3 regions of the Exiguobacterium sp. s28 genome follow, and region 1 is predicted to be linked to each of the others. Evidence: riboswitches for the same ligand, from Rfam matches in the RefSeq annotation. Region 1 holds a riboswitch; each other region holds the start of a gene.
What was found. Region 1 has a riboswitch for S-adenosylmethionine ahead of msrA (peptide-methionine (S)-S-oxide reductase MsrA). Riboswitches for the same ligand answer to the same signal wherever they lie in the genome.
Positions count from the first base shown of each region.

Region 1 (2,322 bases):
TCGGGCTGTTCGTGTCGAGCGGTGAAGTCGGAATCGCGACGTCATTCGCCTTGTCGCAATTGAACGTCGTCGTGGCGACGCTCGGCGGGATCTATCTATTAAAAGAAGAGAAGACGACGAAAGAACGTGTCTTCGTCTTTATGGGTATCGGCCTCATTGTCGTGGCCGGATTCATGCTCGGAATCGCCAAAAGCTAAAAGACGGGTCAGACGACCCGTCTTTCGCTTACCAGGCTTGTTCGATGAATGCGTCACGCCCAGATTTTTTCCGGTCCTCTTTATAGTGGGCCGGATTTTTTTTATGGAAGTCTTGATGGTACTCCTCGGCCGGATAGAACGTGTCAGCCGGTAAGATCTTCGTGACGATCGGCTGTTGGAAACGTCCGCTCGCCGCGAGCGCGTCGCGACTCTGCTCTGCTTTCACACGTTGTTCTTCCGTATGATAGAAGATGGCCGGCGCATATTGACTGCCTCGGTCTTGGAATTGACCGCCGTCATCGGTCGGATCGGTCTGAATCCAATACAGTTCGAGCAGTCGCTCGTAAGCGAACAGCGTCGGGTCGAACGTGATCTCGACGACCTCATAGTGTCCTGTCGTCCCTGTCTTCACTTGTTCATACGTCGGATCGTCGACGTGACCTCCCGTATAACCTGATACGATCGACTCGATGCCAGGTTGTTCCTCGAACGGCGTCACCATGCACCAAAAACAGCCGCCTGCGAATGTTGCTTTTTCCATTAATAAGTCCCCCTCATGTTCATTCCCAAAAAAAGCGCCCATGTCATCGACATGAGCGCTCTGTCATATCGGCCAAGGCAATCGCCTTGCTGGTAGTAGCACCTTGCCGTAGCAGGTTGCTGTGAAGTCATAGAGCCAGGTCTCTCGTTCACTCAAGATATCGATATGTAGTTGGTGACAGCATCATACCATCAGATTTGAAGCGGCGTCAACGGTTTGGCTTGCGCCGTAGTTGGAGCAAGGTGGCACCGAGAATCAGGATGACGAGCACGATGGAGAGCGGTAACGTATACGGGGCGTCCCCGGCATATAACTGTAAGAAGAACAAGGCAAAGACGGACAATAAGACGAGTACGTACGAACGGTTCATAGTAACCTCCTTTTTCTTTCAGTGTACCAAGTTACACATTCGTTGGCGAACGAAAACAGGAAATCATGTGTCGATAGCGAATACCATCGAGTGACCAAAGGAGGAATCAATATGACTGACACATTTGATTTTATGGAACTCGATATCGAAACCGCCCATCGCGGATATAAAGAAGGAACAATTACGGCGCGTGACGTGACGGCCTATTATTTGACCCGGATCGCCCAGTTTAACGACAAACTGAAGGCGGTCATTCAAGTGAACCCGGACGCCTTGTTCGAGGCAGAGTCGGCTGACCGGGCATTTCGTCGCGGGCTACGCTTGCCGCTACTCGGCATCCCGGTGCTGATCAAAGACAATGTCGAGACAGCCGGACTCATGAAGACGACGGCCGGGGCCGTCGTCCTCGCGCATCACTTCGCAGGCCGGGACGCCCATCTCGTCCAAAACCTGCGAGCGAGCGGGGCCATCATCCTCGGGAAAGCGAACTTGTCCGAATGGGCCAACTTTTTGACCGAGGGCATGCCGAACGGCTGGAGCGGTGTCGGTGGGCAGACGCTCAATCCATATGGGGATAAGCTCGATGTCGGAGGTTCGAGCTCAGGTTCGGCCTCTGCGGTTGCAGCGAACCTGACACTGCTCGCTGTCGGTAGCGAGACGAGCGGCTCCATCATCCATCCGAGCGTGCACAATGGCATCGTCGGCATCAAACCGACCGTCGGCCTCATCAGTCGGAGTGGCATCATCCCGATCTCGCGGTCGCAAGACACGGCGGGACCGATGGCACGAACGCTCGAAGACGCGGTAAGGGCACTTGAGGTGATGGTAGGGGAAGACCCGGCGGACCCGGCGACACTCAACCTCCCGGCCGGTCCGCCGTATCGGACGTGCCTCGACGAGCGCCAAGCGGTCGGGATGCGTGTCGGGATCGTCAAAGCTGATTTATCAACAGAAGAACAAGCATTATACGGTGAGACGACCGAGCTGTTGAAACAGAGCGGCATCGACCTTGTCGAAGTCGAACTGCCCGCCCATGATACACTCGACCAAGGCGATATTTTGTACCACGAGTTCAAACTCGGGATCGAGGCGTACCTGGCCACGACGACGCTCCCGTACGAGACGTTGTCGGATTTGATGGACTGGAACAACAGACATCCTGAGACGATCCCGCACGGACAAAAGACGTTCGAGAAAGCGGAAAGATTGTCGGG
Region 1 is NZ_JACSLL010000005.1:117,634-119,955, reverse strand. It holds gene KNP78_RS07680 (GRP family sugar transporter) at 1-197, shown strand, start outside; gene msrA (peptide-methionine (S)-S-oxide reductase MsrA) at 226-738, opposite strand; SAM riboswitch class I at 802-902, opposite strand; gene KNP78_RS07670 (hypothetical protein) at 947-1,108, opposite strand; gene KNP78_RS07665 (amidase family protein) at 1,220-2,322, shown strand, end outside.

Region 2 (2,322 bases), on a different contig from region 1:
TCGCGCCTTCTTCAAGCACTGCCGCTTTATCCGTTTGCTCCCATGGGAGTTCAACGTCTGTACGACCGAAGTGGCCGTAAGCTGCTGTCTGCTTGTAGATTGGACGGCGAAGGTCGAGCATCTTGATGATGCCGGCCGGACGGAGGTCGAAGTTCTCGCGAACGAGTTCGACGAGCTCAGTCTCGCTCAATTTGCCTGTGCCGAACGTGTCGACTGCGATCGATACCGGGTGGGCAACGCCGATCGCGTAAGCAAGTTGAACTTCTGCTTTATCAGCAAGTCCCGCTGCAACGAGGTTTTTCGCTACGTAACGAGCCGCGTACGCCGCTGAACGGTCAACTTTGGTTGGATCTTTACCTGAGAACGCGCCGCCGCCGTGGCGAGCGTAACCACCGTACGTATCGACGATGATTTTACGTCCTGTAAGGCCTGCATCCCCTTGTGGTCCACCGATGACGAAACGGCCAGTCGGGTTGATGAAGTATTTTGTATCCGCGTCGATGAGTTCAGACGGGATGACCGCGTCGATGACGTGCTCTTTCAAATCAGCTTGGATTTGTTCGAGTGTGATGTCTTCGGCGTGTTGCGTCGAGATGACGATTGTGTCGATGCGAACTGGGTTGTTCGCTTCGTCGTATTCGACCGTCACTTGTGTCTTACCATCAGGACGAAGGTAAGCGAGCGTGCCGTTCTTACGAACTTCTGCCAAACGACGTGACAATTTGTGTGCGAGTGAAATCGGGAGCGGCATGAGTTCTGGTGTCTCTTTTGTTGCGTAACCGAACATGAGACCTTGGTCACCAGCGCCGATTGCATCGATTTCTTCTTCAGTCATTTGTCCTTCACGAGCTTCAAGCGCTTGGTCGACACCTTGGGCGATGTCTACCGATTGCTCATCAATCGATGTGAGGACAGCACAAGTCTCTGCATCAAAACCATATTTTGCACGTGTATAGCCGATCTCACGAACTGTTTCACGAACAACTTTCGGGATATCCACGTAAGTTGATGTTGTGATCTCACCTGCTACGAGCACGAGACCTGTCGTGACAGATGTCTCAGCCGCAACGCGGGCGTTTGGATCTTCAGCTAAAATCGCATCCAAAATCGCATCTGAGATTTGGTCACAAATTTTATCCGGATGTCCTTCCGTGACGGACTCCGAAGTGAAAAGTCGACGGTTCAAGTTTGCCATTTCGAAAAACCTCCTATAATAAGGGTGATGTGTGGACGGTACTCGTTCCCCTTACGCGTTGCTTTGGGACGGTAATGAAAAAAACCTTTCGCCATGTTCAATGGGAAAGGTTGAATCGTTCTTCCTTACCCTCTTATCGTTCGAAGCTTGCGCTTCGCTTCAGGATAGCACCTTTTCCGAATAACAATGACAAATCGGACGGTTGCTGGGCTTCGTAGGGCCTTGTTCCCTCCACCGCTCAGAATAAGAGTATCCGTTACGAAGACCATCATATAAATGACACCCCGTTCTGTCAAGCGTATCGACTGAATTCGTAAAACTTTTCACGAACTCGCAATAGTTATGTTTGTGAAATATCAAACATTTTTTTGTCGGTTTTCGATTTTGTACTATGACCTGGTACAGAATATGTTAGAATGACAGTGTAAGAAAGCGCTTACTTTAAAGGGTAAAAAAGGCTTGTTTTTGATTAGTATGTCACATATAATAAAAATGTCATACTAATCAAACGCGGAAGTATGCGGATTTCATCCACATCTATTTAGGGGAAAGGTGGGATTCAGGATGGCGACAACGCTCCTGAAAATTGAAGAATTAATTAAAGGTGCCGACATGATGCGGAACTTAACGGTTCCAGAATTGGTGGAAGAAGCCATTCGCAACGGGGAAGGCGTACTGACGAAAGACGGGGCTTTATCGGTCAGTACAGGTAAATTCACAGGACGGTCACCGAAAGACAAATTCGTCGTGCAAGATGAAGTCAGCAATCATTTAGTAGACTGGGGTCCGGTCAACCAACCGATCGCAGAAGAGAAGTTCACGGCACTGCTCGATAAAGTGCTCACGCATCTCGAGACGAAAGACAAGCTCTATTATCTCGAGGCGTCTGCCGGGGCTGACGAGCATTATACGCTTCCAGTGCGGGCCATCACAGAATACGCGTGGCACAACTTGTTCGCGAAACAGTTGTTCTTGCGCGAATGGCCGACACAAGGTGCCTTTGATCCGTTCACGGTCATCTATGCACCGAGCTATAAGGCCGATCCGGAAGTCGACGGGACGAACTCCGAAACGTTCATTCTCGTCTCATTCGCCAAACGGACCATTCTGATCGGGGGAACAGAATA
Region 2 is NZ_JACSLL010000001.1:305,951-308,272, forward strand. It holds gene metK (methionine adenosyltransferase) at 1-1,195, opposite strand, end outside; SAM riboswitch class I at 1,326-1,445, opposite strand; gene pckA (phosphoenolpyruvate carboxykinase (ATP)) at 1,760-2,322, shown strand, end outside.
Region 2: it holds a riboswitch for S-adenosylmethionine, as region 1 does, so the genes downstream of both, metK (methionine adenosyltransferase) here and msrA (peptide-methionine (S)-S-oxide reductase MsrA) in region 1, are expected to answer to the same signal.

Region 3 (2,322 bases), on a different contig from region 1:
GAAACGACAAACGACCTTGTGAAGCGACTGCTTCACAAGGTCGTTTTCGTTAAGCGCGTTTTTTGAAACGCGGGAAGTTGAAGGCGATGGCCAATCCTCCGCAAATGAACAACAAGAACGGATAGAACATATACGGAACGAGCGCCGGTGACGCTGTGTTCGTCAGTTCGGCCGCAATGAGAAGCTGTGCCCCATAAGGCAACAGGCCTTGGACGCCACACGAGAAGATGTCGAGTACACTCGCTGACTTTTTACGTTCGATGTCATAATCGTCGGCGATGTTCGCGGCGAGCGGACCAGCCACGAGAATCGAAATCGTGTTGTTCGCCGTCGCGACGTTTGTCGCACTGACGAGCCCGGCGATGCTCCACTCCGCGCCGGCCCGTCTTTTAATTCGGGACGTGAGCGCGTCACGCAAGTACGTGAGTCCGCCGTTATGCGAGATGAGTCCGACGAGCCCACCCATGAGCAATGTCAGGAGTGAAATCTCGGCCATGCCCATCATGCCGTCCGCCATGGCGGTGACGTACGTGGTGACGGCTAGACTGCCGTCCAACAGACCGATGATGCCGGTCAGGGCGATGCCGCCGAGCAAGACGAGGATGACGTTCATTCCCGTCAAGGCGAGCACGATGACCGCAAGGTACGGAATCAGCTTATACCATTCAAACGCTGCCGGCTCGATGGTCGATTCACCGCTCGATAACACCGATAAGAGGACGATTGTGATAAGGGCGGCCGGGAGAACAATCCAAAAGTTGGTTCGGAATTTGTCACGCATATTGGTACGCTGGGTCCGGACGGCAGCTATTGTCGTGTCCGAGATGAACGACAAGTTGTCCCCGAACATGGCACCACCGACGACGGCAGCCGCCGCGATGGCGATATTGACGCCACTTTCTTCGTGGATACCGAGCGCGATCGGGGCGAGGGCGGCAATCGTGCCCGTCGACGTTCCCATCGCCATCGAGATGAATGCCGCGATGACGAATAAACCGCTCAGTAGAAGCGAGGACGGTAAAAATGTCAGCGCCGCATTGACGGTCGCGTCGATTGCGCCGATTGCTTCGGCGACACTCGAGAACGCTCCGGCGAGCAAGAAGATGAAGACCATGATTAAAATGCCGGGGTTCCCCGCACCTTGGGCGACACGCTCGACCGTCTGAGTGACGCTGCCTTTCGTCATCAACGCCGCGACGATGACCGCGATCAACGCCGCGATCAGGACCGGGAATTTATAAAAGTCGTTATAGTAGATGCCTGCCCCGATAAAGAAGACGAGGAAGACGAGCAAAGGCAATAGTGCCCATTTGTTAGCTGTCGGTTGTTCCAATCGATTCACCTCATTCATAAAATAAAAAGAGAGCCTTCTGAAAAAAGGCTCTCTCTACAAGAAAACACTTTTTTCATCTTTCGAGCAGACTGCTCGCTGGATTTGGCACAGGTTACCCGCTGCCGAGACGTCACTGGGCCAGTCCCTCAGTCTCTCTTGATAAAAAAGTTGTGATATTTAATTATAAGACACGTTCCCTAACGTACTTGTTTCAAATCCGCTTGTCAATAGCAAACCCCCACGCGGTGAACGTGGGGGTGAGTCAGGTCGTTAAGAAATTGTAATGGGCGACGCGGTTGCGTCCGGCGTACTTCCCGCCGACGTAGAGGGCCCGGTCAGCGTTACGAATCGTATTGTCGAGGCGTTTGTCACCGAACGCCTGAATCGTGTCGACACCGATCGAAGCGGTGACGGGGATATCGATCCCGTCGACGTGGAACGGTTTGTTCTCGATTTGTTGCCGGATTCGTTCGGCGATTTCGATTGCCTGTTCGACATCGCAACGGTTCAATAGCAAGATGAACTCTTCACCGCCGTAACGGGCGGCAAAATCTTCGGTGCGGAGTGCCTGGCGAATCCGCCGTCCAAACTCTTGGAGCACACTGTCCCCGACTTGATGTCCGTGCACATCGTTGATTTTTTTGAAAAAGTCGATGTCGAGCATCGCGACCGAAATCGGATACATCGAACCGTCCGAGATTTGTTGAATCCCGTATTCGTAAAACGCGCGTGCATTGGCGAGGAGCGTCAAGCTGTCGGTCCGACTTTCCGTGTAAAGACGGTCGCGCTCATGGCAACGGCTGATCGTCCGGTTGAACGACTTGAGAAGTTTGACGATTTCACGTTGGATGGTCGGGGGATACCCATAGACGTGTTCACCCGTCATGACGAGCCACGTGCGAATCCCTTCGATCTCCTCGGACCGAACCGAGATGAAACTATGATAGTCGTCGTCAAATTCGTTCGACAGTGGTGCGTCCCATTCGAAG
Region 3 is NZ_JACSLL010000004.1:166,735-169,056, forward strand. It holds gene KNP78_RS06755 (TVP38/TMEM64 family protein) at 1-22, shown strand, start outside; gene KNP78_RS06760 (Na+/H+ antiporter NhaC family protein) at 50-1,351, opposite strand; SAM riboswitch class I at 1,404-1,499, opposite strand; gene KNP78_RS06765 (GGDEF domain-containing protein) at 1,596-2,322, opposite strand, start outside.
Region 3: it holds a riboswitch for S-adenosylmethionine, as region 1 does, so the genes downstream of both, KNP78_RS06760 (Na+/H+ antiporter NhaC family protein) here and msrA (peptide-methionine (S)-S-oxide reductase MsrA) in region 1, are expected to answer to the same signal.